DNA from 3 places in the Thermanaeromonas sp. DSM 22490 genome. Region 2 is predicted to be linked to each of the others. Evidence: riboswitches for the same ligand, from Rfam matches in the RefSeq annotation. Region 2 holds a riboswitch; each other region holds the start of a gene.
What was found. A riboswitch is a leader RNA that binds a small molecule or an ion and turns the genes downstream of it on or off. The one in region 2 is predicted to bind cyclic di-AMP.
Positions count from the first base shown of each region.

Region 1: it holds a riboswitch for cyclic di-AMP, as region 2 does, so the genes downstream of both, AC1BI1_RS10260 (betaine/proline/choline family ABC transporter ATP-binding protein) here and eam (glutamate 2,3-aminomutase) in region 2, are expected to answer to the same signal.
Region 3: it holds a riboswitch for cyclic di-AMP, as region 2 does, so the genes downstream of both, AC1BI1_RS01495 (APC family permease) here and eam (glutamate 2,3-aminomutase) in region 2, are expected to answer to the same signal.

Region 1 is NZ_JBJHHE010000014.1:70,689-81,263, forward strand. Features, by position in the region: gene AC1BI1_RS10250 (ABC transporter ATP-binding protein) at 1-1,113, shown strand, start outside; gene AC1BI1_RS10255 (hypothetical protein) at 1,145-1,306, shown strand; cyclic di-AMP (ydaO/yuaA leader) riboswitch at 1,452-1,593, shown strand; gene AC1BI1_RS10260 (betaine/proline/choline family ABC transporter ATP-binding protein) at 1,671-2,846, shown strand; gene AC1BI1_RS10265 (ABC transporter permease) at 2,827-3,483, shown strand; gene AC1BI1_RS10270 (ABC transporter substrate-binding protein) at 3,553-4,491, shown strand; tRNA gene AC1BI1_RS10275 (tRNA-Met) at 4,591-4,667, shown strand; tRNA gene AC1BI1_RS10280 (tRNA-Glu) at 4,682-4,756, shown strand; gene AC1BI1_RS10285 (SpoIIE family protein phosphatase) at 4,897-6,927, shown strand; gene tilS (tRNA lysidine(34) synthetase TilS) at 7,033-8,418, shown strand; gene ftsH (ATP-dependent zinc metalloprotease FtsH) at 8,497-10,452, shown strand; gene ndk (nucleoside-diphosphate kinase) at 10,452-10,575, shown strand, end outside.
Region 2 is NZ_JBJHHE010000033.1:3,292-13,866, forward strand. Features, by position in the region: gene AC1BI1_RS13985 (PIG-L family deacetylase) at 1-1,782, shown strand, start outside; gene AC1BI1_RS13990 (hypothetical protein) at 1,787-2,773, shown strand; gene AC1BI1_RS13995 (phosphatidylserine decarboxylase) at 2,767-3,477, shown strand; gene AC1BI1_RS14000 (DedA family protein) at 3,486-4,085, shown strand; gene AC1BI1_RS14005 (O-acetyl-ADP-ribose deacetylase) at 4,082-4,645, opposite strand; cyclic di-AMP (ydaO/yuaA leader) riboswitch at 4,793-4,934, shown strand; gene eam (glutamate 2,3-aminomutase) at 5,035-6,306, shown strand; gene AC1BI1_RS14015 (OsmC family protein) at 6,374-6,814, shown strand; gene AC1BI1_RS14020 (prolipoprotein diacylglyceryl transferase) at 7,041-7,844, shown strand; gene AC1BI1_RS14025 (amidohydrolase family protein) at 7,852-9,051, opposite strand; gene pstS (phosphate ABC transporter substrate-binding protein PstS) at 9,229-10,341, shown strand; gene pstC (phosphate ABC transporter permease subunit PstC) at 10,471-10,575, shown strand, end outside.
Region 3 is NZ_JBJHHE010000001.1:283,855-294,429, forward strand. Features, by position in the region: gene AC1BI1_RS01450 (hypothetical protein) at 1-159, opposite strand, end outside; gene AC1BI1_RS01455 (DUF1156 domain-containing protein) at 143-2,350, opposite strand; gene AC1BI1_RS01460 (methylated-DNA--[protein]-cysteine S-methyltransferase) at 2,460-2,999, opposite strand; gene AC1BI1_RS01465 (pseudouridine synthase) at 3,085-3,816, shown strand; gene cobO (cob(I)yrinic acid a,c-diamide adenosyltransferase) at 3,902-4,432, shown strand; gene ilvC (ketol-acid reductoisomerase) at 4,573-5,565, shown strand; gene AC1BI1_RS01480 (potassium channel family protein) at 5,632-6,303, opposite strand; gene AC1BI1_RS01485 (potassium channel family protein) at 6,304-6,723, opposite strand; gene AC1BI1_RS01490 (universal stress protein) at 6,737-7,294, opposite strand; gene AC1BI1_RS01495 (APC family permease) at 7,506-9,068, opposite strand; cyclic di-AMP (ydaO/yuaA leader) riboswitch at 9,225-9,376, opposite strand; partial or broken gene AC1BI1_RS01500 (HutP family protein) at 9,662-10,076, shown strand; gene aroH (chorismate mutase) at 10,146-10,505, shown strand.

The sequences.
Region 1 (10,575 bases), on a different contig from region 2:
GTAGAAGTAGAAGTACAGGGGTTCCGCATACAAGATATATCTTTTCAAGTTGAACGGGGAAAATGCCTGGTTATTGTAGGTCCTTCCGGTTCGGGAAAAACCATCCTTTTGGACACTATTGCTGGCGTTCACCGGGTGCGGAAGGGCTCTATTACCCTTGAGGGGCGCGATATTACCCGGGCCTTGCCCGAAGAAAGGAAGATCGGCTATATACCTCAAAACCTGGCCCTGTTCCCCCATCTGTCCGTAATGGACAATATTTTATTCGGCGCCCGGGCGCGCAAGCTTCCTTTCCACCAGGCACAAGCTAAAGCGAAAGAGCTCGCCGAGCTCCTCAAGATTGAACACTTGCTGGACAGGCCATCCCCTGTGAATTTAAGCGGCGGCGAGAAACAGAGGGTGGCCCTGGCCCGGGCTTTGCTGGTAGAGCCTTCTGTTATTTTGCTGGACGAGCCTTTTTCTGCTTTGGACAGCTTTATCCGGAGAAAGCTGGTGCTTTACCTCAAAGAAGTATTTAATACTTTACAGACCACGGTTATTCATGTTACCCATGACTTGCAGGAAGCTTTTTTGCTGGCCGATATTCTGGGTGTAATGCTGGAAGGGAAATTGCAACAGGTGGGAACGCGGGAAGAAGTGTATTATCGCCCGGCTACTCTGGGAGTGGCCAGGCTTTTTGCGGGCCGCAATTTGTTCACCGGCCTCATAATAGATAGCAACCCGGGTGTTTCCTTGCTCGCCAAAACTTCCCGTGGTTTTGTTTGTGAATTGCCCTGGAGGGACAATATAGCCAAAGGGCAGAGGGTAGTCTTTGGCATAAGCCCCCGGGAGGTGGTAATTATTCGCCAAGGGCGCCCCTTGCGCCCCAAAGTCCAGGCCAACGTTTTTGCGGCGAGAGTCACCAACATCTTCGATAGCTACGGCAGCTACTTGGTATTCCTTACTCTGGAAGGCTCCGGTGAAACGGTGGAACTGGAGATACCCAGTTATGTTTTCCGAGATATGGGGCTAAGTGTGGGCTTTACAGTGGAAGTATCCCTGAAGAAGGATTGCCTGTGGGTTTTACCCGAGGAACCGGTTGCTTCGGCATCCTGGGAACAAGGCCGACAGTAAGGCGTAAACTGGCTAAGTGAGGAGAGGAATGGTGAAGGACAAGCTGGTAAAGGAACTGGCCAATAGCGTGTGGGTACCAGCACTTATCGTTTACGCCGCTACTTGGGAATTAAGAAGGAAGGCACGACTGGCAACAGCCAGGTGGGAACAGTCCGGCGTGAGCTTTTTAAATGCCCTGGCCCTAAGCCTTTAAGGAGAAAGGGGTGGCAGTTACGGGCATATTGAGGGCTTCTTGGATTTGGGGCAGCCCTGGCTATGCCTTTTAAGCCGGGCGAAGGAATAAGTTCTTGTAATTTTGCCCAGCAATTGTTATAATATATTCGAAAAACTAAATATATCTAGCTTAAACGCTGAATCTCCCATGTAATAGGGGAGAGCGGGGGACCCAATTTATAAATGGGGCTAATCTCCTTTTTAGGAGTAGGGCTATCTTTCGGTCCGCGCCCGTCAGCTAACCTCGTAAGCGTGGAAAGAGAAGGCTGTGTGTGATGTGGTGAGTTATTCATGTTGCCCGAGAGGTCTTCTCGGGCTTTTTTGTTCTTTGGGAGGTGAGGGGGTTGGTCAAATTTGAAAATGTCAGCAAGGCATATCCTGGTGGCATATACGCCGTTAAATCCTTAGATCTAGAAATCCAGAGGGGAGAACTGGTAGTTTTAATCGGCCCCAGCGGGTGCGGCAAGACAACTACTCTGAAAATGGTAAACCGGCTTATAGAACCCACGTCTGGAAGGATACTGATAAACGGTAGGGATATCCGCGAAATACCTCCTGCTAAACTAAGGCGCCAGATAGGTTATGTAATCCAGCAAATCGGACTTTTTCCCCATATGACTATTGCCCAAAATGTAGGCCTGGTTCCCCGCCTTCTCGGTGTACCCAAAGAAGAAAGAGAAAAAAGGGTGGATGAGCTGCTGGAGATGATAGGGTTTGACCCGAAATTATATCGGAACCGCTATCCCCGTGAACTCTCAGGAGGCCAGCAGCAGCGGATAGGAGTTTTACGAGCCCTGGCCGCCAACCCGGATATTATTCTCATGGACGAACCCTTCGGCGCCCTCGATCCCCTTACCAGGGAGCAGCTCCAAGATGAGTTGAAAAAGCTCCAGAATACCCTCCATAAAACCATAATCTTTGTCACCCATGACATGGATGAAGCCTTAAAACTTGCCGACCGCATTGTAGTTATGCGGGAAGGGGTAGTTGTGCAAATAGGTTCTCCTGAAGAACTCTTGCGCAATCCCGCGGATGATTTTGTTAAAGAATTTATCGGGAAAAAGAGGTTGCTGCGCCATCCCGAAGAGGTTTCCGTAGGGGAAATAATGCTGGATAGTCCGGTTACCGGAAAACCCGACATGGGGGCGGCGGAAGCCTTTCAAAGAATGCAGAGGCACCAGGTTAATAGCTTGCTAATAATCGATGAACAGGGATTTTTGAAAGGGATTCTTACATCACGGGGTGTGCAAAAGGGCATCCAGGCAGTAGGCAACAGGCCTAAGGTTCAAGAGCTTATGGAGCTGGTCTCGGACACAGTAACTCCCGAGGTATCGGTTTTAACCGCCGCCCGTCTTATGACCAGAAGCAAGTACGGGCTGCTTCCCGTGGTGGACGAAGAGGGCCGCTTAAAAGGGTTGCTCACCAATGCCAGTCTGGTCAGCACCTTTGTAGATGTTTTGTGGCCAACGGACACTGTAGAAATGAAAGGGGGAGAACAAAATGGAAGTTACCCTGGGTAGCCTGTGGCATACCTACCTGGAACGCAGCTCCAAGTTTTGGGACCTCACCCGGGAACATTTTCTGCTTCTGGTGGTGCTGCCCGTATTTCTGGCGGCTGTGGTGGCCATTCCTCTAGGTATTCTGGCCTCTCGTTTCAAATGGGTGCAGGCCCCTTCCCTGGCTTTTGCCAACTTAATGCAGACCGTCCCCAGCCTAGCCATGCTGGCCATACTCATCGCTCTGGGTGCAGGCATCGGAAACAAGCCGGCCATTATTGCCCTTTTCCTGTACTCCCTCTTGCCCATCTTACGCAATACCTATACAGGAATAAAAAATGTGGATAGCGGCATCCTGGAGGCGGCCAGGGGCATGGGGATGACAGGAATACAGATCCTTATTATGGTAGAACTTCCGTTGGCCTTCTCCGTTATTATGGCCGGAATCCGTACAGCGGCTGTCATCTGTGTCGGCCTGGCTACCCTGGCTGCTTTTGTAGGTGGTGGCGGCCTGGGAGATTTCATTATGACCGGTCTGGGGATGGCCAACAATAACTTAACCCTGTTGGGAGCTATTCCTGCGGCAGCCATGGCTCTCTTGTTGGACTTTATCCTGGGCAAAGTGGAGAACTGGCTTACGCCACGGGGCCTAAAATTGTAAAAGGCAGTCATGTAGAACCAAAATGGGGGTAATCCAGCGTAAAAAATTGTTTAAAGGAGGACGATCTTATTGAGAACCATAGGAAAATTAATAAGTATAGCAGGTGCTCTCGCTTTAGTATCCGGGCTGCTCCTCACAGGTTGTGGCCAGAAAGACGGGGGAAGTACCGCCACTACTCAAACTGCAAGCAAAATTGTAATTGCAACTCAAAACTTCGCTGAACCCCAAATACTGGCCGAAATGATCAAACAGCTCTTGGAAGCTAAACTCAGTCTTAGCGTAGATCATAAGCGCAATTTTCAGGGTTCCACAGCCGTGCACCAGGCCCTAGAGACAGGAGACGTCCAGATGTATATAAGCTATACCGGAACCCAGTTTACCGGGATATTGGGGATGGAAGTAACACCGGAATGGAAAGATCGTAAGAAAGTCTATGAATATGTACGCGACAAGTTCCAGGAGAAGTTCCAGGTGAAGGTTTTTGAGCCTTTTGGCTTTAATAACACCTATGCCCTGGCGGTCCGTCGGGAAACCGCCGAAAAGCTAGGGCTTAAAAAAGCCAGCGACCTGGCACCTCACTCTAAGAATATGACTATAGCCACTGATCCCACTTTCCAGGAACGCAAAGGCGATGGTTGGGCTGAGCTGGCCAAGGCTTACGGCTTTTCCTTTAAAAGGGTAGTGGGTATGGCTTATGATCTCATGTACCAGGCTTTGAAATCTGGCGATGTGGATGCGGCTGTGGCCTATTCTACCGACGGCCGCATTGCTGCTTACGATCTGGTAGTGCTGGAAGACGATCTTAAATTTTTCCCGCCCTATGATGCCGTTCTTTTTGTTAAAGAAGATGTATTGAAGAAATATCCCAAAATCGAAGAAGTTATAGCCCCGCTTATCGGTTCTTTCACTGAAGAAACCATAGCCAAGCTCAACGCCAAGGTAGATGTGGAGCAGAGGGAACCTGCAGACGTAGCTAAGGAATATCTGAAAGAGAAGGGATTGCTCTGAAGAGGCCGCGGGCTGTTTTAAGTTTTTTCTTTAAGAATTCTGCAGAAGTGCGGCCTCTTGACAACAAAGCGGGTTTTGGGCATAATTATAAACGCGGGTGGCGGTGTAGCTCAGCTGGTCAGAGCAAGCGGTTCATACCCGCTGTGTCGTAGGTTCGAGTCCTACCACCGCTACCATTTTTATGGTCCATGGCCCGTTAGTCAAGGGGTTAAGACACCGGTCTTTCAAGCCGGGAACGGGGGTTCGAATCCCCCACGGGTCACCATACAAGTTTAACCCACCGAGAGGTGGGATTTTTTATTTTGTGTCGAAAAGTTGTCTTTCCCCCCTCTCCCAAGGCGACAAAGATTGCACCCCCGCCTGGGATATAATTTTGCCCAGGAGTATTGAAGGTGGTGGTATATATTGGCAGACAGTGCTCGGCGCATGTCGAGGGTTGCGATAACGGGGTGGATGGGCAGCTTAAGCCTGCTGTTGGCCACTTTTCTCTTAACCCGGGCAACTCTTCTGGGGGAGTTGATGCCCTTTGGTCCGGGGGCAGTGATAGCCATAGCCGGTCGCCGGCCGCGCCTTCTCTGGCCAGCAGTCTTGACGGCTACGGCCAGCATTTTATGGTCTCTGAAGGGCCTGGCAGGTTATAGCCGTCTGGCTGTTTTCCTGGCTTTGGGAATAACCTTTTCTATTTACCAGGTTCGGCACTTGGAGAGGGACATAAGCGTGGCTGCCCTGGGCACGGCCGTAATCATTTTTACCCGCGGTTTAGGACAGGCCTTCCTGGGACCTTCCTTTTACGGCTGGGTACTTCTCCTTTTTGAAGCTGTCCTGGCGGGGGGCTTGGCCCTGGCCTGGCTGGAGACAGAGGTGACCAGGCACCGGGAAGAACAATTGCTGGGCTTAAGCCTTTTTGCCTTGGGCCTTTTGTTGGGCTTGGAAGGGTGGCATCTAGCCGGCATGTCCCTCCAGAGCTTAGTGGGCCGGTTCTTTATATTGCTGGCCGCCCTGGTGGGCGGTGCCGGGTCCGGAGCAGCTATGGGTGCCGTGCTCGGTTTTCTGCCCAGTTTGACCACCCTGACGGCCCCGGCTTTAGCAGGTTTACTGGCTCTAGTAGGGCTAACGGCGGGTGCTTTTTACAGCTTGGGCAAACTCGGTGTGGTGGGAGGTTTTGTCCTGGCCCACCTGTTGCTTTCGAGCTATTTCCTGGGAGCCGAGGGAGCCAATTTGGCTTTAAAGGAGAGCAGTGTTGTTGCCCTGCTGGCCCTTCTTTTGCCAGCCAGGTGGCTTAAGCTCTTTCCTGCTTTTTTAAGCAAGGAAGTACGTGGGGGGAAAACAAGCCCTGCCCTTTCACGGTGGCAGCAGGTAGCCGCTGCTCTTAAACGCGTGGGAGAGAGTCTAGAAACGACAGGGGAGGCTAGTACCGGCAGTACCAGTATGGCTATACGCCAGGTAGCCCGTTTGGTTTGCGAGGGATGCCCGGCTAATAAGGTATGCTGGGAGCTGGATGGAGACAAGTTAACGGCTGCTCTTAAGGACTTGCTACTAAGGAGAGAAAAAGGCAGCTTGGTAACTGCCGACCTCCCTGATTGGTTACAAGGGCGGTGCGGACGGGGGAGAGAACTGCTGGCGGCGCTGGGAGCACAGGCCCTAAAACTGCACCCGGAAAAGACCGTTTCTAGCCTGGCTTCCTTGCTGGCCAGCCAATTTCAAGCTTTGGGCAATCTGCTGAAGGAGTATGCTTCAGAAACTTCTGCCACTCGCGAAGAATATACTAAAGAACCCCTGCTGGCAGTGGAAATAGGTTTTGCTTCTTGCGCTCGTCAACAAGATTTCGCCTGTGGCGATTCCTTCCTGGCCGCTCCATTGGAGGGAGGCAGGTACTTATTGGTTTTAAGCGATGGCATGGGTGCGGGCCGGGAGGCGCGGATGGAGAGCCGGACAGCCGTGGAACTGGTGAAAGAATTGTTATCTGCGGGCTTCCCCCGTGAACTGGCCTTACGTTTAGTAAATATGGTCCTCCTTTTGCGTTCTTCAACCGAAAGTTTTGCCACCCTAGATGTGGCTGTTCTTGATCTGGTAGAGGGCCAGGGAGAATTTACCAAACTAGGGGCTTGCCCAAGTTTCCTGGTAAGAGGTAATAGACTATTAACTATTAAGCCCCAATCTTTACCGGTAGGTATTTTGGAAAATATCCCCATTGAAATGGTCCAGGAAGAGATACAACCCGGGGATGTGCTGGTAATGGTGAGCGATGGCCTATTAGAAGCGCATAGGGACCTGGCGGAAAAGGATAAGTGGCTGGTGGCGGCGTTGAAGCGGACTACAGAATCTGAACCCCAAAAGCTGGCCGAACGCCTGCTCAAACAGGCTATTGCCCTGGCCGGCGGTTCCCCCATGGACGACATGCTGGTAGCTGTGGCTCGCCTGGACCGGATTAGTTAAGACATAAAGCGGGATGGAGTAGGAAAAAACTTCACAAGCAGCAGGAAAAAAGCTCGTCATGCCGAAATAAAGGGGTAGAAGCAGACAGGCTGGGAAGGCGTACGAATGGAGTCGGTTTTGGATCGTGTCCGCCAGACCATAAATAGATATGGCCTGTTGACCAGAGGTGACAAAGTAGTGGTAGGGGTGTCCGGCGGGCCGGATTCCCTTACACTACTTCATTGCTTGGTGCTCCTTCAAGGGGAGTATGGTGTCTGCCTTCACGTAGCCCATCTTAACCACCTTTTGCGGGAAGACACAGCCGCCCAGGAGGCGGCTTTTGTACGCGAGCTGGCAGATAGCTGGGGATTGCCGGCCACCATTGCCGCCCGGGATGTGCGGGCCTACCAGAGAAAACATAAACTCTCGCTGGAAGAGGCAGCGCGGGAAGTGCGCTACCGCTTTTTACAAGAAGTAGCCGAAACAGTAGGGGCTAATAAAATTGCCGTGGGCCACCAGGCTGACGACCAGGCCGAAACTGTCCTGTTAAATTTGCTGCGGGGCAGTGGGCTTACGGGTTTAAAGGCTATGGTTCCCCACCGGGACGGTATTATCAGGCCCTTATTATTTGTTACTCGGGCGGAAATAGAGGCTTATTGCCGGGAAAAGGGACTAAAACCCTGCTGCGACGTAACTAATCTGGATACAGCCTACCGGCGAAATAAAATCCGCCACGAGCTCCTACCCCTGCTGGCCCGGGAATATAATCCTGGTATTGTGCTCGCTCTGGCGAGAACAGCCGCTATTTTAGCCGAAGAAAACGAACTTTTGGAGGAAATGGCGCAACAGAATCTGACGCCGATAATAGTGGAGCAAGGAGAGGATTTTATTAAAATAGATAGGGAAGGTTTTCTGGCTTTGAAAGCCGCCCTTCAGCGCCGCATCTTACGGCAGCTGGTTTTGACCCTGGGTGGCGGGGCCGAGTTTGAGCATATAGAGGGCTTGCGGGAAATGGTGAGGGCGGGGACTGGAGCCCTGACCTTACCCCAAGGTTTAAGGGCGTGGGTGGAAAAAGAGAGAGTGACTTTGGGCCGCTCCCGTAAAGAGGAAACCTCGCCTTTGATTTTTGCCTACCCCCTAAAAGTGCCGGGCGTAACCCATTTAGCGGAAATAGCAAAGAGCATTAGGGCAGAAGTGTTGCCCCCTCCAACAGATGTTACTTCTCCCCCCCATGAAGCCTGGCTGGACTGGGGCAAGCTTAAAGGGCCTCTCATCGCTCGCAATTGGCTGCCGGGAGACCGTTTTCGCCCTCTGGGAATGAAAGGGAGCAAGAAACTGCAGGATCTTTTTGTGGATGCGGACATTGCTGCAGCCGAAAGACGACGGTTGCCGGTGGTAGTGTGTGGAGAAAATATTATTTGGGTAGCCGGGGTACGGATAGCTGAGGATTTTAAGATAACTCCGGCGACACGGGAAGCTCTGCATCTGGTGTTGGAAGCGCTGGAACCGTAACAAAATTGCAATCATAATTGCCTTATGCTAAAATATATACCTAATGAATGAAGGGGCAGGGCGAGAGGAGGGCTATCTTTGAACCGCATTTTTAAGAACCTGGCCGTGTACTTGTTGATTGTCCTGCTGGCTGTTTCTATTTTAAGGATATCTTCACCGGTAGACAAAGCGGTGGAAGAGTTAGATTTTACTCGATTTTATCAGCTGGTAGAGCAGGGCCAGGTACAAGAAGTAACTATTACACCAGAGAGGGATATTTATAAGATTACAGGGATCTTGAAGAACGGTACCAAGTTTTCCGTCAATGCCCCGTCTTCTCCGACCCTGATTGACCGGTTGGCCAGTAAAGGTGTACCCACCAAGACATTGCCGGCACCGGAACCGCCTTGGTGGACTAACCTTCTGGGAACCTTCCTACCTATCCTATTGCTGGTGGGTCTGGTTTTCTTTATGATGCAGCAGACTCAAGGTGGAGGTTCCCGCGTAATGCAGTTTGGCCGGAGTCGAGCCCGCTTGCATACACCAGATGATAAGCGTAAAGTTACCTTTGCCGATGTGGCTGGCGCCGACGAAGCCAAGGAAGAGCTGCAGGAAGTAGTAGAGTTCCTTAAGAATCCCCGTAAATTTAATGAGCTGGGAGCCAGGATTCCTAAAGGTATACTCCTCTACGGGCCGCCGGGCACGGGGAAGACTTTACTGGCCCGGGCAGTGGCGGGCGAGGCTGGGGTGCCTTTCTTCAGCATAAGCGGTTCCGACTTTGTAGAGATGTTCGTAGGCGTAGGCGCCTCCAGGGTGCGGGACCTATTCGAACAGGCCAAGAAAAATGCTCCTTGTATTGTCTTTATCGATGAGATAGATGCAGTAGGGCGCCAGCGCGGAGCGGGTCTGGGAGGCGGACATGACGAGCGGGAACAGACTTTAAACCAGCTCTTGGTGGAAATGGACGGGTTTAATCCCAACGAAGGGATCATTATAATAGCCGCTACCAACCGGCCGGATATCTTGGACCCCGCTTTGCTCAGGCCTGGCCGCTTTGACCGGCAGATCGTAGTGGATGTGCCGGACATAAACGGGCGCAAAGAAATACTCAAAGTACACGTCCGGGGCAAGCCTCTGGATACCAGCGTCGACCTGGATGTGCTGGCCCGGCGAACCCCCGGCTTTACCGGGGCCGATCTGGCCAATATGGTGAACGAGGCAGCGTTATTGGCCGCGCGCCGGGGCAAAAAGAAGATCACCATGCAGGAAATGGAAGAGGCTATAGAAAGGGTTATTGCGGGACCCGAAAAGAAGTCGCGAGTCATCAGTGAATTTGAAAAAAGACTGGTGGCTTATCATGAGGCCGGTCATGCCTTGTTAGGCCATTACTTGCCCCATACCGATCCTTTGCATAAAGTTTCTATTATTCCGCGGGGCAGGGCCGGAGGGTATACCCTGCTTTTGCCCAAGGAAGACCGGCGCTATATGACCAAGTCCCAAATAATTGACCAGGTTACCATGCTCTTGGGCGGCCGGGTGGCGGAAGAACTAGTGCTAGGCGAGATCAGCACGGGCGCCCAGAATGATCTAGAGCGGGCTACAGAGCTGGTGCGCAAGATGATTACAGAGTTTGGCATGTCGGAAGAGCTCGGACCTTTGACTTTTGGCCGTAAACAGGAGACGGTTTTCCTGGGACGCGACATTGCCCGTGATCGCAATTACAGCGAAGCTGTGGCCTACTCCATCGACAAAGAAGCCCGGCGCATTATTGATGAATGCTATAACCGGGCGCAAAAGATGCTCAAGGAGCATATGGAAGAGCTCCATCTCATAGCTAAAGCCTTGATGGAAAAAGAGACCCTGGAAGCGGAGGAATTCACAGCTATTATTGAAGAATATAACCGTAATAGCCTCCGGCCTCCCGCCGGCGAGGGCAACCAGGTATCAGCGGGAGCCGTACCTGTGTTGGGTATTAAATCTACTAACCCTGAAAATAGTAAAGACCTTCTTCTTAAGCTGACGTATCAGTTATTCTGCTTGAAAGGGGTATGGTAGTGGAACGCACCTTTAGTATGATAAAGCCCGAAGGTGTGGCCCGCGGTCTGGTAGGAGAGATTATCAGCCGCATTGAACGCAAGGGTTATCGCATCATAGCTTTAAAGATGCTCCGCCTCACCC
Region 2 (10,575 bases):
ACTCCGTATCACGTAGAGAATTTGTTAGAGCCCGTATTGCAGGGAGAAGCGGAGATGACCATTGGTGTTTTCCACCGGGGTCGCTCCCTGACAGACTGGGCGCAGGTGATCGCTCCTCATTTATCGGGCCAGCGAGCCATACTTAAAGAGCTTTTTCTGTCAGTCGGAATAGAAGCCAGCCGCTTTGAAGTGGAAGTTATGTTGTCTAGTGTCGCCCGTGAAAAGGGCTGGAGGGTGAAAAAGGTGCCTTTATTTAATATGACCCATATAATGAAGGAAGAAAAGAGAGGTTTTACCCGGGGAATGGTAGCGCGCCTAGGTATGTACAAAGATATAGCGGGCTTTTTTTGGCGCTCAAGTCGAAAAAGGCGCAACTTCTTTCGGCCAATAGTATGGGTTTTGCTGTTATTGGGAGGCCTTGTTCTGTTAGGATTTGATCTATCCCACAGTAGAGTGGCCCGGGCCTCAGCGAAGCAATTAGCCGATTTAACCTTTACCAACGGGCAAGAGAGGATACTAGTGGTCTCACCACACCCAGATGATGAGGTGCTGGCGGCCGGCGGGCTGATTGCTCAGGCTAGAGCCAAAGGCAACAGCGTACATGTGGTGTTTGTTACCAGCGGTGACGGCTTTCGCCGTGGGGTGGAGGCATGGATGGGCGAGATACCACCCGAACCGAAAGATTTTTTGGCTTATGGTGAACACCGGCAGGAGGAAGCGAGGAGAGCCCTGGCCGTCCTGGGGGTAGAGCGCGAAGCCATATCCTTTTTAGGCTATCCTGACGGTGGTTTAGGTAAAATGTGGTGGGATTACTGGTCTCCAGGGGAACCCTATATTTCCCCTACTACCAATAAAAGTTCCGTACCGTATGCGGATGCTTTATCACCGGGAGCTGCTTATGTGGCACCGAATATAATAGCCGATCTTATCGAGGTTATACGCTCTTTCCGTCCTACTCTCATCTACGTAAGCGATACCGGCGATAGCCATCCAGACCACTGGGCTACCGGCGCCTTTACTTTGGCCGCAATGGCTGTCTACCCCCGGTTGGCAATACCCCAAGTACCGCAAATCTACACTTATCTTGTCCACTCAGGTTTATGGCAGCTAGCGCCGTCTCTTCACAAAGCCGATCCTTTATTACCCCCTAATTACTTCCTAGCCCGGGGGACGCCCTGGTATAAGCTTCCTATGAGTACCAAAATCTTGGAACAGAAAAAACAGGCTCTAAACGAATATAAGAGTCAAAAGGGGGTTATGCCCAGCTTTTTTGCTAATTTTATTCGCCCCAATGAGATTTTTAGCCAGGTAGTGATCAAAACCTTAGGGCAATTGCCAGTCCTTATAACGAGAGATCCCCAGGGGGATTCTTTTACCCAAAGGCTGGAAAAAGGGGGAGATTTTCGCGCCCTTTACCTGGCTTTAAATCAGGAAGGTCTGGACCTTCAACTGGACTTATGGGGCCCGGTAGACCCCAAAGTAACTTATCGGGTAGGGATATATGTTTGGAGCCAGGGTGAGGTCCAACCACTTGCCCGTTATACCTTTGCCTTTTCTCCTAGTAAGGGACAGGTTGTCAAATGGCTGGAAAAACCGGATAACTATAACGGTGAGGCGAAAGTAACTTATGAGGATAGGACCATTAAAGTGGAATTGAAGAATAGTCTGCATAACCTCATTTCCAAAGCTAATTACCTCATGGTGGAAGCAGACAGTTGGGTGAGCAGGGTGCCTTTGGACCGCATTCCCTGGCAGTTGGTACGGGTGAAGGGGGAAAATTAATCCATTGCCTCGTATATTTTGGGGTCTCGAGGAAGAAGTATTTATAACCGAACCGGATAGGCCGACCCTCCAATCTCTTTATTATCTGGCCCGCCTACTTTGGAGGTCACCGCGGGATTATTATACCCATACGGCCTGCAACTTTAACAGAGGAAGAGATTTACGCTGGGGATTAATGAGCGGGGTGGAAATTTCTACGGCTGTTCATGATAATAAAGAGGATCTATTAAAAGATTTGGCCCGGCGTCGCCGGGACCTGGCCTCTATTTGTTCCGGTCTGTTAGTACCTTTGGGCCACCTTTTAGATCAGGAAGCGCCGACCAATGTTTCCGGTATGCACCTGCATTTGAGCGGCTTTACTGATTTAGAACGCGCTTACCGTAATCTTGTTTATTTTTTGCCCCTGTTAGCTCTTCTAGTAGCCAATTCCCCCGGTGCCGGGGGACGGTTTTTTGGTCCCTCTTATCGCTGGGCCAGGGCCTTCGCCATCGGGCCTTTAAGAACTGATCGTGAGTACCGTTTTCAAGACTTGATTTACTCCAAGCGTTTGGGTACTTTGGAAATTAGAGTTTTTGATCCCGTTTGGGATCTGGAGCGTATTGGATTGCTATTGGAATGCGTTGAGGCAGTAGTGCTGGCGGATAGAACCTATCCAGGCACCATAGAACAATATAATCGCCTGCGGGAATTGGTAGCCCGAGAAGGTTATATTCAAGAGCTGCAACCGGTTTATAGAGAACTAAATAAATTATTACCCGTTCCGGAGGATTTGTTCCGGGAACCCCCAGCTCTTAAAGTCTGGCAGTTATGGCAGAAAAAGGGGACGCTGGCGGTATATAGTGCTCTGGATAATGCTTATCGGGGCGGTGAATTAGAACCGCGGGAAGTACCACCTATAGGTGTAAACTGGATAAAAATCCTGGCAGGTGTGTGTGGCTACTACCTGCCCAAGCTCCCGTATAACTTGCAAAAGGTGTGGGCGGAATGGTGAAAGCTGTGTTAATAGCGTTAGCCACGGTATTTATATTATGGACGGGAACGTTATTTTATCTGAGAAAAGTGTGGTTTTACCGCGATCCCTTAAGGATTCCTCCTGAAGGGGAAGGCCTGATCGTGGCTCCTGCGGACGGCAAGGTTGTTTATATCAAGCCCTTTAGAAACGGTGAAGTAATAGTTGAAAAGCTAGGCCAGGCCATACCGGTAACGGAAATTACCAAAGCTCCCCTTTGGGGTGACCGCGGTTGGATAATAGGCATTTATATGTCGCCTCTGGATGTCCATTTTAATTATGCTCCAGTAGATTCCCGGGTAGCCAAAATAGTGCATATCCCAGCTAAGTTCAATCTGCCCATGGTCGATCTGTGGGAATATATCCGCTTAACCTACTTCAGGCGGGCTGTCGACCTTTTCAGCCACCGTTACAGGCTGATAAATGAACGTTTGACCCTGTTCCTGGATGCAGGCGAGCTGAAACTTGCTTTAGTAGAGATTGCTGATAAATTTGTTAATAAGATTAAATGTTTTACGGCGGCGGGGGAAAGACTGCGAGCAGGACAAAAGATTTCCTTTATTGAAAGAGGCTCTCAGGTGGATCTAATTATTTTTAGCGAGGAAATCGAGTTTACCGTGAGGGTGGGTCAGCAGGTATACGGTGCCCAAACGGTAATTGCGCGGTATCGCCCCGAGGACAGGTGAGGGCTTTTATGGCACCGGGGCATGTTTACTGGCTGCTTTTTAGCCTGCTGCTGATCGAAGGGGTGGGAGTCCCCTTAATACCCTTTGAGCCTGTTTTTGTTGCCGCTGGCTATCTTATTGAGCGGGGCGAAATGAGCTTTTGGGGGGCTGTACTGGTAGGTACCGCGGGGAATCTGTTGGGCAACCTCATCGGTTACTGGCTAGGAGCCAGGCCGGCCAGGGCTTTCCTGGAAAAAATCGCACGTTTAAGCCTAGGGCCTCAAGCTATGGAACGGGCTACTTTTTGGTTCCGGCGCTACGGTCCGGCGGTAGTGGTAGTATCGCGCTGGTTCGGCCTGATTCGTACACCTGCTATTATTTATGCTGCGCCTTTGGGAATGGCAGTATTGCCTTATACCTTTTATTCTATTATAGGCGCCTTTACCTGGACCCTTGCCTGGCAATATGCTAGCTGGAAGGGGGTTCACCTTTTTTTAGGCTGGTGGCAGGTTTACCGCCGGCATAGCACGTGGTGGCTGGATCTGTTGCTGGGTAGCGTACTAGTGATTGCCACCATAGGGGGTATGTATTGTTACTTAAAAAGATGGCGCCAGCGGAGTGGCGCCTAAGTAGAAACCTCCTCTGAAAGCAAGTTTTTTAATGTTTCTTCGTACATTGCCCAAATGGGCTGGGAGAAGAGGACGAAGCGAACCTCGAGAAAACGGCCGGGTTTCTGCTTTAGATAATCGATAACTGTGCGTAGAGCAATTTTAGCGGCCCTTTCTAAAGGAAAACGGTAAGCGCCGGTACTGATAGAAGGAAAAGCTATTGTTTTAATGCCGTGGTTCTCGGCCAGGGCCAGGCTATTACGGTAGGCGCTGGCCAGGAGCTCATCTTCCCCTTTATGGCCGCCGGACCAGACAGGGCCTACAGCATGGATGACATAGCGGGCCTTTAAGTTTCCTCCAGAAGTTATTACTGCCTGGCCAGTAGGGCAGCCGCCCTTTTCTTCCCGGATACGTCGGCATTCCTCAGCTATGATTGAACCACCTGCGCGGTGTATGGCGCCATCTACTCCACCGCCTCCCCAGAGACCTTCGTTGGCGGCATTTACGATGGCTTCGGTATCCTGGACAGTTATATCTCCTTGCAGCAAAACTAATTTAGTTCCCCCAATAATTGTTTCCATAGGCGTGAAGCACCTCCTTTATTTAATTTTAACCATTCTTTAATGTTTTTGAATATCCTCTGTAAAAACATGTATGCACAAGAAGATGTTGGCATTGCTTTTCGCCGAGAATTTTATTATAATATATATCAAAACACTTATAATTGAATATTAGGAACGCTGAATCCCTGAACAGGGAACGGGGGAACCAACCAATTTTTTGGGGTGAATCCTGCGTTTTCTTAAGCAGGTAGGGTTAGCTTTCGACCCGAACCCGGCAGCTAACCTCGTAAGCGTGGAAAGCGCTAGGAGAAGGTACACACCTTCTTTGAAGGAGTGTTAGCATGCCCAAAACCCCGGTTTACCCGGGGTTTTTGTTTAGCTCCACCTGATTGATAAGGGGGGATATTATGAGCATTAATTTTACTAGGAGGTCGATGAATGAAAGGGAAAAGAGGCAAATTGCTTTGAAAAGGGCAGCAGAATTGAAAGCGCGTATCAGTGAGTATTTAGAAGCTAGAGACGAGATTCCTTGCGGGCGAGAGGTACAAGCGGAAATTAGTGCCCGCCAGAGGCGGATTATGGCTTATTTCGGTGCTACGGAAAAGGAATGGCAAGACTGGCGCTGGCAGGTACGGCACCGCATCACCACTGTAGAGGTTTTAAAAGAACTTGTACCTTTAACTCCAGAGGAAATGGAAGCCATTCAGGCTGTGCAAAAGGTTTACCGCTGGGCGGTTTCCCCTTATTACTTAAGCCTCATGGGGGACGATCCTACTTGTCCCATACGGCGCCAGGCTTTGCCCAGCAGGATGGAATTGGAAGACAAAATGGGTATTCCGGATCCTATGGCTGAAGAGCTTACTTCACCGGCTCCCTGTATTACCCGGCGATATCCTGATCGCTTGATTATTAATGTGACCAATCAGTGCGCTATGTATTGCCGGCATTGCCAGCGCAGGCGCAACATTGGAGAGGTAGATACGACCCGCAGCAGGAAAGAACTAGAGCAGGCTTTGGATTATATTCGGGCTAATCCTGAAATTCGGGACGTGCTCATAACCGGTGGAGACGCCTTAATGCTGAGCGACCAGATGTTGGATTGGTTGCTTACGGAGTTAGACCTTATTCCCCATGTGGAAATTAAAAGATTGGGGACCCGGGTACCGGTAACTTTGCCCCAGCGGATTACTCCCGAATTGTGCCAGATACTGTACAAACATCCGCCACTTTACTTAAATACCCAATTTAACCACCCCAGAGAGATTACCGAAGAAGCTAAATTGGCCTGCGACAGGCTGGTAGAGGCGGGAGTTGTCCTAGGCAATCAGTCTGTATTGTTGCGGGGAGTTAATAATCATCCTTTTATCATGCGCAAGTTAAATCAGGAACTTCTCAAAATCCGAGTGCGGCCTTACTATCTATTCCACGCTAAGCCTGTGGCTGGTACTACCCATTTTATAACTTCTATAAAAGAAGGTATAGAAATTATGGAGCAGCTTAGAGGCTATACTTCCGGGTTGGCTGTTCCCACTTATATCATAAATGCTCCTAACGGTTACGGCAAAACGCCGGTATTACCCCAATATGTGGTGGCCAAAGGGGAGGGGCAGGTGTTATTGCGTACCTGGGAAAAACGCATTTTGCTCTACCCGGATTTGGGCAGCCACTCTTTGTCTTAATTCTTGCCTTTCTTCTTCGCCCGGAGTATAATGGGAGCGAAAATATCCAAAACAGGGGGAAAAAGAAATGCGCATTAATGTATTGTGGCAAGGCGGCATGAAGCTGGTGGGAACAGGAGAATCCGGGCGGGAGGTAATCATGGACGCGGCACCGGACCACGGAGGTCAGAACGAAGGAGCGCGGCCTTCAGAAGTATTTCTGATGGGTATGGCGGGGTGCACGGCCCTGGATGTGTTATCCATTTTGGCCAAGAAGCGTTTAACTTTGAAATCCTTTTCTATAGAGGTGGAAGCAGAACGCGCCGCTGAACATCCTCGGGTTTTCACCGCAGCTACCCTTATTTACCGCTTCACAGGAGATAATCTTCCGGAAGAGCAGGTCAAACATGCCATTGAGCTTTCCCTTAGCAAGTATTGCGGTATGGTCAATACCGTTAAAAGAGCAGCACCCATATTTTACTGTTATGAAATCAACGGCCAGCGCAGTGATGTGCAACCCGCTCCTTAAGCTCTGGTGGATTGTTTACCTTTCAGTTATGGCATTTTGTCCTATCTTCTGGGCCTGGTATATAGCGCATCCTGAACACCCAGGCTCCTTTCTTTTGGTTACGGGAGATATCCTGGAACTAAATCCTGCAATTGACCGTTAAATTTCCGTATGTTAGTATGACTTGGAGACGATTATATTAATATAGTATTCGGTGGTAAACGGATTTTAGAGGGAGGAATATAATTTGCTCCTTGACCTTAACCCAGTTGCCTTTCATATTGGGCCTTTAGCTGTGCGGTGGTACGGTATTTTTATGGCCCTTTCTTTTCTTTTCGGGTCCTGGTACTTATACCGGGAAGGTTTGCGGCGGGGCTTAAGCGAAGATTTCCTGCTTAACCTGGCCATGATTGTGGTGGTAGCCGGCGTGGTGGGGGCCAGGCTATTATTTGTCCTAGCCAATTATCCAGAGTGGTTTATCCAGGATCCGATACAGGTGCTGAAAGTTTATGAAGGCGGGCTGGCCTGGCATGGTGGCCTGTTAGGAGGGGTACTGGCCGGGTGGTGGTATGTTCGGCGCTACAAGATGGATTTTAACCTGCTGGCCGATCTAGCTGTTCCCGGTCTGGCCTTAGGCTATGCCCTGATAAGGATTGCCAATATTTTTAACCAGGAAGTGCTGGGCCGGCCTACGGACTTTTGGTTTGGGCGCTGGCCGGCCCAACCCGTCGGTAGCCTAATCGGGCTTATCCTTTTAATTCGGTATTTCTATCTCCAACGGAAAGAACCGCCTCCGGGATACCAGTTCTGGTCCTTTATTTTCTACCACCAGCTCCTGCGCGGACTGGTGGAGGAGACAATCCGAGACAATACTTTGGAAATACTAGGATACGTAGTGCCCCGGTGGGGCCTGGGCTTCTTCACCCTAGCCCAACTGTCTACACCTTTTGTCATGCTCTTGGCCTATTATTTTATGCGCAAGGCCCGTATTAACGGCCGCTCGAGGGGCAATTCCTACCGCTTGAGTTTGCTTCCGAGGCCAAAGGTTTAACCACATTTCAAATATAGACTACCATCTCTAGACGGCGCAAGGCATAAATGTCCTCCAAAGGATTGCCGGCCACGGCTATAAGATAGGGCATTTTATCCGGTTCAACGCTTCCCAGTTCTGTCTCTAAGCCTAAGGCCATAGCCGCTGTATTGGTTGCCGCCTGTAGGATAGAGTAGGCCGGTAAGCCAGCCTGGCTGAAAAAGGAAAGCTCATCCATGTAGCTCAGACCATGATAAACCCCTGGCGCACCCGCATCGGTACCTATAATCAGCCTGACCCCTAATTCATGGGCCCGGGCTATTTTTTTGATTTGCAATTCATAAGTGCCTTTGATTATATCCCGTTCTTCTCGGCTGTACTCGTCGTTTTTAGGACTCTGCAGGCGGTTAGCTACCGCAGCTACAGTGGGCGCCCAGAAGGTCTCCCGGTCTGCCATCCTTTTCAGGGTTTCCTCAGATACAAAGTACCCATGTTCAATAGTATCTGCTCCCGCTTCCACAGCTTGTCTTACGCCAGCATCTGAGTTAGCATGAGCCATAACTTTAAGACCTCTTCTATGGGCTTCCTTCACTAGAGCCTGAAGCTCTTCTAGGGTAAACTGTAAAGGTCCCACCTCTCCCCATTTGCGGAAAGTAACCAGGCCGGAAACAATTACCTTTATCTGGTCGCTGCCGGCAGCTATAAGATCATCCAGGATCCTCGGCCAGTCTGCCGGAGTCGTAATAGGTGGCCCCAAAAAAGATCCATAATATCCTTTTTTATGGATAGCTTTACCGGTAGCTACAATCCGGGGCCCTAAGCAATATCCCTTTTTAACCCAGTTTTTGGCTTGGAGGTTCCAGCCGGCTTTGTCCGAACCATCTCTAATGACTGTAATGCCATATTCCAGGGTGGTTTCTAATTCTTTTTTAATGAGCTCAGCCATAGCTTGGTTATCCTGCCAGCGGCTTAAGGAGGCTTCAAAGTCATGGCCATCCAGGGCTAAATGTACGTGTACGTCAATAAGAGCAGGCAAAAGAGTTAAATTGGGCAAATGGAATTGTTGGGCTCCGGAGTGCAGGTATTCAGATTGGGGTACCACCTGCTTTATCCGGCCCTGGCGTATAGATACGACCATTTTAGGCTTAAGTTCCGGACTTTTACCATCCCAGAGATAGTCGGGCAGGAGGTCCATGTTACTTTCTTGATTTAAACGTAATAGTTTCACACGCTTCACCTCCAAACAGCAACTATCCTACACCTTTTTATCCGTGAAAGCAAGCAATCTATTCTAAGAACTTTAACATAACATTAACCCAGATCTAATTGAGAATTAACAGAAGGATTATATAATCTTCTTGGTGGGTCAAGCCTGCCGTAAAAAGGGCCAAGGAGGAAAAAAGGCATGAATCTTAATATTCTAGGCAAAACCTGGCCACGGTTAGCGCTGGTAGGGTTCCTGGTGGTGGTTATGGTTCTGGCCATGGCTGGCTGTGGGTCCCAGAAAGAGAGCCAATCTGCCGACCAGAGCGGGAAGCCTGGTCCTGTAAATCTTAATGGTGCCGGAGCTTCTTTCCCCTATCCCCTCTATAGTAAATGGATACAGGAATATAAGAAGGTTAATCCCAATGTTAATATTGATTATCAGTCTATCGGTAGCAGTGGTGGTATCAACAATATCTTAAAGGAAACAGTGGATTTCGCAGGTAGCGATGCCCCCATGAAGGATGAGCAGCTGGCTAAAGCACCTGGGCAGATTTTCCATATTCCCACGGTGGCAGGTGCTGTGGTTATTACTTATAATCTGGAAGGTATAGGGAAGGGTTTGAAATTGACCCCTGAAGTTATTGCCGATATTTTTTTAGGTAATATCAAGACATGGAACGATAATAGGATTACTTCCCTTAATCCGGATATTAAACTCCCGGATAAAGATATAGCTGTGGTTCACCGCTCTGATGGTAGCGGTACTACCAATATCTTTACTGATTACCTGAGCAAAGTAAGCCCCACCTGGAAGGAAAAGGTGGGCATGGGTACTTCCGTGGAATGGCCCGTGGGTATCGGAGGTAAAGGTAATGAGGGTGTAGCAGGCACCATAAAACAGACGCCTGGTGCTATTGGCTATGTAGAATTGGCCTATGCTCTACAAAACAATTTACCTTATGCTTTTATTAAGAATAAGGCCGGCAAGTTTGTAGAGCCCACCCTGGACACAACTACGGCGGCAGCAGCAGGCGCTGCAACTACTATGCCGGAAGATATGCGCGTTTCCCTTACCAATCCGCCTGGTGATAACGCTTATCCCATCGCCGGTTACACTTATCTCTTGGTCTACAAGGACCAGAAGGATAAGGCTAAAGGCGAGGCTTTAGGCAACTTCCTCTGGTGGGCCATCCATGATGGGCAGAAATTGGCCAAAGAACTTCTTTATGCTCCCTTGCCCGAAAATGTAGTTAAAATGGCAGAAGCTAAGATTAAGCAACTTAATTATAAAGGCGAAACCTTTATCAAATAAATCTAACCGATAGGAGAAAAAAGTTTGCAGGGGGAAACTCCGAGAAGGTTCTCGGGGATCCCCCTATGCGTTCTTTATGCTATAATATCGTCGATCGAGAAGGAAAGGTGACCTGCTGGAGGTTAGGATATGTGGGGGAAAACAGAAATTGGTCGAATCAAAGACGTAATTTTTATTAGTTTTACTCGCCTAGCTGCGCTAAGTGTTATTTTTATAATATTAGTTATGGGTTAT
Region 3 (10,575 bases), on a different contig from region 2:
AAGGGCTTCATAAGCCCTAGCAAAATCCGGGTATTCAATGAAACCTCGACCTTTTGGTATAACCATAAATTCGGATTCCAAACATGAAAAAACAACAGTTACATACGTATCGAGATTGGCTTGTAACTCTGAAAAGGTGGCTTCAAAAGGATATTTCATAGAGGTGGTCTCCATATCCAGTTTCATCCTCACAAACTATGCCTTCACGTAGATTTGTAAACTCGACACCATTTTGCTGTAGTTGGGCCTCTACCGCGTCGAGCCCACCCAAGTCATTAATCATTTTAGCAATTAGCTGGAACTTTGTCTCCCAGCTTAAATTCCTATCCCAGCCTTGACGTAGATACCATACGGCCAGCCGGATCAAATGCCCGTAAATAATACAGCGTATATCGCCTCTGGTGACGGGTATACCGCCTTTCTTTAACCCGTGGAGATCCTCCATTATGAGTAGGGCAATTTTAGCTGGCTCTCTAACTAAAAGGCGCCGGGATATTATACCTGTAGTTCGGCAGACGAAGACTGTATCAATGATTGAGGAACCGGTACCGTTAATGTGAATGGACGCCGCCATTTCAGCCGGACAAGGTAATGAGGCCGTACAGACCAAACCTGCATCAAGCAGGGCCACGGCTACCGGATAGTAAGCTTCAATTCTATTATGGTGATAAGTAAATACAAAAGGCGCGCCCGGTTTCAATGCAGCTGCCATATTCATAAACACCCGTGTTAGTCCCTCAGTGAAATAATCGAGGCCTCGGGACATAGTATTGTTACCGGTAAGCTCCTCCGGATTGCGGGTTGTTGGGGATGCAAACACAGGATTACAACCACTTAAGAGGCGCCTTAACCAGACATAACAAAAATCCATCAGTTCGGCATACTGGACATTGGCAAAATAGGGTGGATCAGTCAAAACAGCATCCAGGGATTGGGAAGCTAGCTGGGCCTGGGTAGAGCTAGCACACCGGAGATCTACTTCTCGCTGTTCCATTGTTCCGGGCCGGCGTTCCCCGATCCATTCTCCGGTAATCCATACCTGACGTTTGCGACCATTAACATGTTTAATTTCAAAGGGATGCTGGCAATACAGTTTAGCTTTTAAATATTTGTCGACAATATTGGTCCAGCCACCGCTGCCAATATTGACTCCAGATTGTCCAGCTGTAATACCTAGCAAGTTAGATTCACACTGAATTAATCCTACAGGGAAGCCATGGACGGAGAAAATATCCAGGGATTTTAAAGCATAAGGGTCATAACGGCAAAGCATATTTTGGTAACGCAGCAAGTCGGAAAGGTTGGTAGCCAGGGCATTTTTGACCCGTTCTTCTGGATATTGGCTGATTGCCCTGGCAAGCAGCTCTAAGCCCAGGAGCTGGCGTTCGTTGAACATCTCGCGGTAGTAACGATAACCCCAGCGGTGCAGGCGATCAGTTTCATCGCCGGCAGGTATTTCATCTCCTGGGACAAACTCGGGTTGCATTCTTTTCCATGCAGCAACTGCTGCCGCATATCTGGCCAGGTCCTCAGAATCTGGCTTTTTGAAAAAGCGGCCTTGGTGTCGCGGTTTACAGTAAACACAATGATATTCAATGGCAATCATCCGGTGCCTGGGCGGCCCGCTAGCCGGATCGGGATAATTATTTTTTGTCCCGCAATAAGGGCACAGACATTGATTGCGACTGGCTGGCCCCTTAACGGTCAATTTTTGGCCGCAATACTGGCAATTGTTGGGGCACCTTTTATCTTTAACCTCGTTGAGCTCACCGCAGGTCGCACAGATTATGACATCTTTAGGATGACGCCCCTTTTGTGCCAGGAGGTAACCTGGGAACAAGTCAAAGTCCTGCCCACAATGTCGACAACGTTGAACTTTAACCCACAAGAAGTATTTCACCGGCGTATCTTCACGACCGCATATTATGCAGCGGGTCTGATAAAAACTACCCAGTTTTTCTTTTAAGAAATCCCTTAATTCCCGGGCTGCCTTCTGGTAGACCTCCAGATCTAGGTGCTCAATCTCTTCGCGGACAATCCAATAGGCCATGGGGTTAATATCATAGCCCAGGACATCACAACCTAGCCGGTTAGCTTCAATAAGAGGCGTTCCTCCGCCCATAAAGGGATCAGCAATCTTAAGGCCCCTAAAATTATGGGACCGGTAGTAATTTTCAGCTAAATTACCTTCGGCAAACTCTGCCAAGAGCAAACTGCGAAACAAAGTACCGGGACGACGGGCAAACCATTTGTGCACGGCAATAATTGGCCGGTAATTTTGCTGGATTTGTTTTTCGTGCAGGGCTAGGTTGGCCACAAAAGGTATATCGAAGTTACGCTCGATACTCATACATGTACACCGTCAAAATAAGGGTTAGTTTTGTCAGATGTACTTACTTTGGGGATATAATTCGACACTTACCATGGGTTACCTGCTTTAATAGCCTACATTTTATACGTTAAAGGGGTGGGAAAGAAGCAAGCGCCCCTTCTAACCTCAGAAGCTTCTCTTTTACATCCAGCCCGCCTCCGAAACCTCGCAAATCTCCGCGGGATCCGATAACCCGGTGGCAGGGAACAATGATGCCCACCGGGTTGCTTCCTATGGCCCTCCCCACGGCCCGGGCTGCTTTTGGCTTACCTATACCCCGGGCTATGTCGCCATAACTACAGGTAGTACCGTAAGGTATGGCCTGCAAGGCTTGCCAGACATGTAATTGGAAAGGGGTACCCCGAAGGTCCAGGGGCAGGTCGAAGATGCACCGTTTTCCGGCGAAATACTCATTTAATTGCCGGAAAACTTCTTCAGCTACTCCTGGGTTTTCTTTCATAATTGCCTGGGGGAAAATAGCTTTAAGGGCAGCCACCATCTCTGATGGAGATTCATTAGGAAAAGACAGACGGCATATCCCTTGAGAGCTTAAGGCTACAGTTAAGTAACCCAAAGGGGAAGGGCGCCTTTCCCAGTAGATGATGGTTTCACCCGGGTAGGTTAACATATGGACCACCTTCTATCTGGTATAAAAGCTTTCTTTTGGTTAAAATTTTGACTGTAAAATAAAAAAATGTCCACGGTGAATCCCCATGCGTTTACAAAAATTTTTGGCCCAGGCGGGAGTAGCTTCACGACGTCGGGCGGAGGAACTCATCCGCGCCGGTCGGGTTAAAGTAAATGGTACAACGGTAACAGCTATGGGAGTGCAGGTAGAACCTGGGCGTGATTTGGTAGAAGTAGATGGGAAAGCGGTCAAATTGACTGAGAAAAAAGTTTATTATCTGCTCTACAAGCCTCCCGGTTATGTAACTACCGTAGACGATCCCCAGGGAAGGCCTAAGGTCATTGACCTGCTAAAAGGGATAAAGGAAAGGATATATCCGGTGGGACGCCTGGATTATGCTACAGAAGGCTTGTTGTTGTTAACAAATGATGGTGATTTGACCTTAAGGTTAACCCACCCACGGTACGGCGTGACCAAGACTTACCGCGCTCTGGTGAAGGGTGTACCAGACGAGCAAACTTTGCAAAAGTTGGCTACCGGGGTAAAGCTGGAGGACGGCTTCACCGCCCCAGCGGAAGTAAAGCTTTTGCTTACAGGGAAGGGCACTTCTCTACTGGAACTTACCCTCCGGGAAGGGCGGAAGCGAGAGGTGCGTCGTATGTGTGCGGCTGTAGGGCATCCGGTTCTCTGGCTAAAAAGGACCAAGATGGCTTTTTTAACGTTAAAGGGCTTACGGCCTGGAGAATATCGCCAGCTAACAAAGGAGGAGGTAAACCGTCTTTATAGCTTAACTGATTTGAAGGCAGAACAAGATTAGCTGCGTATTTATAGGGGAGAAAGGCTACAATCGTTGGTGTTAATTAAGCAAAATCAAGATAAGCTTGGGGGAAGCAGGTGGTATATTGGCAGGACTAAAATACGGCCTGGTCCAGGTCTATACAGGCGACGGTAAGGGGAAGAGCACTGCAGCCTTCGGTCTGGCGTTAAGGGCAGCAGGGCATGGGTTGAAAGTGGTTATTGTGCAATTTATGAAAACACCTGATTATGGTGAACATAAGGCTTTTGCCCGGCTGGCCCCGGAAATACAGGTAAAAACCTTTGGTCGCCGAGGCTTTATCCACCGCCAGGGGATTAAGCCCGAAGATTATGAACTCGCCCGGGCAGGGCTGGCCTTCGCCCAGGAGGTTATGGTTAACAAGAAGGCCGACATATTAATTCTGGATGAAATTAATGTGGCCCTTTATTTTGGCCTGTTACAAGAGAAAGAGGTGCTTGATTTTTTGCATAAGCGGCCGCCGGAAGTAGAAGTGATATTAACTGGTCGCTATGCGCCGGAGGGGATCAAAGCCGTAGCCGATCTGGTAACCGAAATGCGGCAACTCAAGCATCCCTATGAAAAGGGTATTGAAGCTCGAAGAGGCATTGAATTTTAGAGATTTTAGGGAGGGGTTTTCTCTAATCTTTAGCAGGAGTTTTGGCTTTAAGTTGCGAATAACTAAATCTATTTAAATGATTGTCTATAAAATTTTTGCAACAGGAGGTGAAGCCTGGCACGAAAGTGGCCAGGGGCAACGTGGCTGTAATATACTACGACCAGGATGCAGATTTAAGTGTACTTAAGGGTAAAAAGATTGCTATTATGGGCTATGGTAGCCAGGGACATGCCCAGGCCCAGAATTTAAAGGACAGCGGTATGGATGTAATAGTAGGTTTGCGAAAAGGGAGCAAATCTTGGCCCGCAGCAGAAGAAGCCGGACTTGTAGTTAAAACGGTAAGTGAAGCTGCTGCGGAAGCCGATATTATTCAAATTCTTTTGCCTGATGAAGTCCAGCCCAAGGTGTACCGCGAAGAAATTGCGCCTCACTTAAAACCGGGCAATGCCCTCATGTTTTCCCACGGCTTTAATATCCACTACCACCAGATAGTTCCACCGGATAATGTAGATGTATTAATGGTGGCTCCTAAGAGCCCGGGCCATCTGGTACGGCGCATGTATGTAGAAGGTAAAGGTGTGCCTGCCCTTCTGGCTATTTACCAGGATACCACGGGGAAGGCTAAAGAACTGGGCCTGGCCTATGCTAAAGCCATTGGCTGTACCAGAGCAGGTGTCATCGAGACAACTTTTAAGGAAGAAACGGAGACCGATCTTTTTGGTGAACAAGCCGTTTTGTGCGGTGGTTGTACAGCGCTTATTCAAGCGGCTTTTGAGACTCTGGTAGAGGCTGGTTATCAACCGGAAATAGCTTATTTCGAATGTCTGCATGAGCTTAAGCTTCTGGTGGACATGATGTATGAGGGTGGCATTAAATATATGCGTTTCTCCATCAGCGACACGGCTGAGTATGGGGATTTAACCCGCGGTCCTCGGGTAATCGACGACCACGTACGGGCTACCATGAAACAATTGTTGCGCGAGGTCCAGGACGGCACCTTTGCCCGGGAATGGATTTTAGAAAACCAGGCAGGTCGGCCTGTATTTAATGCTTTGCGCCAGCGGGCACGGGAACACTTGATTGAAAAGGTAGGAGACCAGCTGAGGGCTATGATGCCTTGGCTGAAAAAATAATAGTAGTAAGTTTAGCACTTAAGGGGTCCCATGCCAGGACCCCTTAAGCGTTTTAGTTTGTTCTTTTTATTCTTCGGTTGCTTCGCCCACCAGAGCCCGCCGTAAGGCTTCTGCCTCAGCAGTAGCTGTTGCAGCAATAATGTGATCATCGGGCTGTAAAACGACATCTCCGCGGGGAAAGACCAAGTCACCATTTCTCAAAATGGCTAAAAGTAGGCAATGATCGGGCAAGATGAGATTTTTTATGGCCACATGGGCTGCAGGTGCCCAGGGTGTAAGCCTAATGTCTACAAATTCAATTTCTCCTCCTTTAAGGGTGAGCAAAGGGACCAGGCCGGCCAGGTCTACTTCTTGCAGCATAAGCTGATAAATCAGGCGGGTACTGTTAACAACGTTGTTGATACCCAGCAAGCGGAAGGTATCTTCGTTCTGGGGATAATTAACCCGCCCAATAACTCTCCGGACACTAAAAACGCACTGGGCCAGACGGCATATCATAATGTTATCCTCGTCAAACCCGGTAACCGCTGCTAGCACTTGGGCGCGGCCAGCTCCTGCTGCCTCTAGGGTGGCTACTTCGGTGGCGTCACCATGGACTATCACTGCGCCCAAATGGTCTTCCAACCAACGGCAGCGCTGGGCATCTTTCTCTATGAGCGAGACTTCATAGCCATTATCCAGCAAGGTGCGGGTGAGATTATAGCCTACTTTCCCGCCACCGGCAACAATTACATACATTCAGACCTTACCTCCTTGCGGTTGCTTTTCTACTTGGCCTAAAATGTAATCTACTCCCAAAGTAGTGGGGCAAAAAATATCCAGACCCATTTTACGGTAAGCCTCCGCAGCTTCTGGATCGTAAACCCGAGCTACTACTTGGGGCACTTTATATTTTTCATGGGCTATTTGGGCTACCACTAGATTAGTGCTATCCCGGTCGGTAGCGGCAATGAGCACGTCAGTGTTGGAGATACCGGCTTCCTCCAACACCGCCAGATCTATTCCCAAGCCCCTTACTACTTCCCCGTGAAAATCTGGTCCTAATCGTTCCAAAGCTTCCAGCTTAGGGTCAATTACCACTACATCATGGCCGGAACGTGCTAAAATCTTGGCCAGGCGACTTCCCAGCCTGCTGCACCCCACGATAATGATCCGCATATTCTTTTCCTCCTCAAGCAGGTAATTTATCAATGACGAGTTCGCAATTAGCGTATTTCAGGAGCCAATCCGGGGTACGGCTCAAGGGCACGTGCTCGCCGCGGCGCGGCCGGACACCCATGACTATCATGTCCACCCCTTCTTCCTTGGCGGCTTGGAGGATTCCGCTACCCGCTGTACGAGCGCGCATAATCCGGCTGCGATGGGGTAAATGGTGGAAAGCCACTATTTCCTGGGCTTGCCGTAATACGCGTTCCGCCCGTTTTTCCGCTTCGGGCAAGCCGGCACCTAAAGGTAAAGTCAAAGGGACTTCCAGAACGTAAAGAAGCAAAATCTCCGCCTTTTGTTCGGCTCCTAACCGTGTGGCCAGCTCGATAGCCCGGCGCGAATAGTCTGTATCTACCACTGGCACTAGGATGCGGCGTATAGCTTGCACTTCGGTGGTGATGCGAGCCACTTCATAAGGTATGGCCGGGGGCACATGTAGCATCCACCAGAGGAGAGAACCCATACTCAGAATAAATGCCAGAGCCAGAAAAACCCCCAGAGGGTGGGTGGAAACAGGAATCACTGGTTATTCCCCCTCAATCGCCGGTAGAAGCGAAAGTAGTTAAAAATAAAGTAGAGGCGATAGAAGCTAAATGCTAAAAAACTGCCGCCTATTGCCCAGCTTAATAGTCGGGGCTGTGCTATACTACGCAGCAAAATATTTACACCTATAACGAAAAAGGCAACGGTGGTGACAAGTTGATAATAATCGCGCCAGGTAAGCGGGCGAGTACTCATATTTTTCCTAAAGCCTCCTTGCGCTTCCGTTCTCTGAGTGCCAATTTGTAACGCTCCAGCAATTCGTATTCTTCAGCACTCTCTAGGACACGTATCTGTTCGGCTTCCCAGTCGCGCTCAATGCTGCCCAGGACGGGTAGCCCATGGCGGTAGCGGTAAAAAGCGTAGAGCAGAAAGCTTAAAATAACCCAGGCAGGACCGGCTATCCGCCCGATGGCATGGGTGAGGATAACTTCAAACAGGATTAAACTTACTCCCAGAGTACCTAAGACGGCCAGCACAGGAAATTCTACTGTCCTGTCGTGGTACTTAAGCTTAATATTACAAGGTACTTTATAAGGTCGCGGGGAATAAGGATCGGTAAAACGCAGTCTAATCAGAGCGATAAAGACAAGAATATAACCCGTGGTGGCTCCAAAAGCGTACATGTTGCCCAGAGTATCCATGGCATTGGGCGTTAAAAAGGATAATATTAGTTCCACCACACCGATAAGGGAAAAGACCAGGATGGTCCTGTAGGGAGTCCGGAAGCGGGGATGCACAGCATTAAACCACTCCGGGATAAATTGAAACTGGCTCATGGCATAAGTGAGACGGGAGGCGCTCATCACGCCGGAATTGGCCGAGATCAGGAGAATAGTGGCGCCCAGTAGGGCGGCAAAGGGCCCGGCTATAACACCGATAAAAGGGATGGCGTGAGCCAGACGGGCAACTGGATCTCCCACTGCATTGGCAATTTCCTGCCACGGAAGGACTCCCAGGCTCATGGTAGAAAATGCGGTAGCAAAAATAAATACAGTGAAAATTAAAGTTACGGAAGTTCGCGGTACGATGGTGGCCGGCCTCTTGGTTTCCTGGGCGGCTTGCGAAATAGATTCCAGCCCTACAAAAGAAATAATGGCTAGGGACGAACCATACATGAACTCTTTGAGGGTAGGAAACTGGGTTTTCCACTGGAAGGCCAGGAATTCCGGTCTCCAGGCAAAAAGCAAGCCAAAAACGATTATACTCGACTCTGTTATAATATCGATTGCACCCAGCACTTCATTAAGCAGGGAGGATTCCCGGATGCCCCGTATATTGAGCCAGATAAGAAAAGCTACTAAGGCCAGAGATTCCAGCATCCAGATGATATTAATGTGGTGAAGAGGCCCTATGCTGATGGCCAGAGATTCCAGGTCTACGTTAAAGATGTAGGGTATAAAGAAGTTAATGTATCCAGCTGAGGCCGTAGCGAAGAGAGCAATATCGATGGTATAATCCAGCAAGAGGGCAGATCCTGCTATAAATCCCCAAAAATCGCCTAGTCCTCGTAAAGTAAAATACTGACCTCCTCCCGCTACGGGGTAGGTTGCCGCCAGTTCAGTATAGGCAAGGCCGATCATTATATAAACTAATCCTGCCAGGGCAAAAGCGAGTACGCTGGCTCCTTTAGCCCATAGCATAACTAATCCTAAAGCTGCATATATGTCAGCTCCTACATCAGCGTAGCCCCACATAAAGGAGCCCCATACAGATACATCGCGGCGCAACTCTAGTTTGGGTGATTCCGTGGACAAGAGGTGTTCCCCCTTTCGAAAGTCTTTAATACGTACTATACATTTGGAAACCCAAGCAATACTTAGTATCTCCCCTTTTTGCCTTATGGAATTACACCATATTACCTCCCTTCAAAAAGGCAATAAAAAATCATGGAGATTCTCCATGATTTTGGGGTAATCTCCTCGAAACGCTTACGAGGTTAGCTGGCGGGTTCGGGCTCGAGGATAGCCCTACCCTCAAGGATACTTTTCAGCAGTATCCCAAGGGATTCACCCCAAAGGATGGGTCCCCCGTTTCCCTGACGGGAATTCAGCGTCTGCTTTTTCTTTTCATTGCTGCTCATTCTAGCACCGCGGTAATTCCCAGTCAAAACTGGAAGTTACAGCGGGCAAAGCAAACACCAATTCAAAGGTAATAATTATGGCTTTTATATTCCTAGCTCTTTTATTTTCTCTATTTTGCTTTTGTTTACGCCGGAAAACAATATGACTCACCCGATAGTAGATAAAACTGAGAACAGTTGACGAAAAGAACCTGGATTGGAATTAGAAGGTGTGATATAAAAAAACCAAGTAAACGCTCATAAAAAAAGTGGGGACGGTGTAAGGATATGGAGTACGGGAGCAAAAAGGTAGCGGCAGTAGCTGTCAGGATGGCTCTTTCCGAGAATCGGGAAGAAGAAAATAGGCTCAAGCAGGAATTTGCAGCCCAGGGGATTCGTGCAGCAGCGGTGGATTATGGAGGGGAGTTCATAAGTTCCATCCAGAAAATAGTAGAAAGAGCAGTGGTAGCTGCTAAACGAGAGGGCGTCATCAAAGAAACCCATGCTGAGGAAGGTGCGGTAGCCGGTGCTACCCGGGAAGCCCTCTCTCAACTTATACTTAAGGCTTTAGGCCTTAACATAGGAGGCAAGATCGGTATTGCCCGTTACCATGATCACATTAGTGTAGCCGTCTTTTTTTGGCATCGGGCTTTTACATTTAGACGAAGTGGGTATCGGGTTAGGGCACCGGGCGGTTTCGTAAAGATAGAAGGGGGAACAAGTGGGTCTGAGAAGAAAAAATAAATGTAGTATGGTAGGAAGGTGGGCTATCATGGGAGATATGAGAGTTCGGGGCATCCGGGGAGCCATTTCTGTAGACAGGAATGAGGCCAGCGAGATTCTGGACAGTACGGGCAAACTTTTACGAGAAATCGTAAAGGCTAATCAACTAAAAGAAGCGGATATCATTAGTGCCTTTTTCACAGTTACTCCGGATCTCAATGCGGCTTTCCCCGCCGAAGCTGCCCGGCGCCTGGGCTGGAGGGAAGTAGCCCTTATGTGCGCGACAGAAATCCCGGTGCCGGGAAGTCAACCCGGTATCATCAGAGTGCTGATTCATGCTTATAGCAAATTACCGCCCCAGCATGTTTACCTCGGGCGGGCTGCCCTCTTAAGGCCGGATTTGAAGTGAGTTGGGAGTCCTAAAAAGCCCTACAGTTTTTGCAGGGCAGGCCCAAAGTTATTGACAGGAGTTTGCCTAT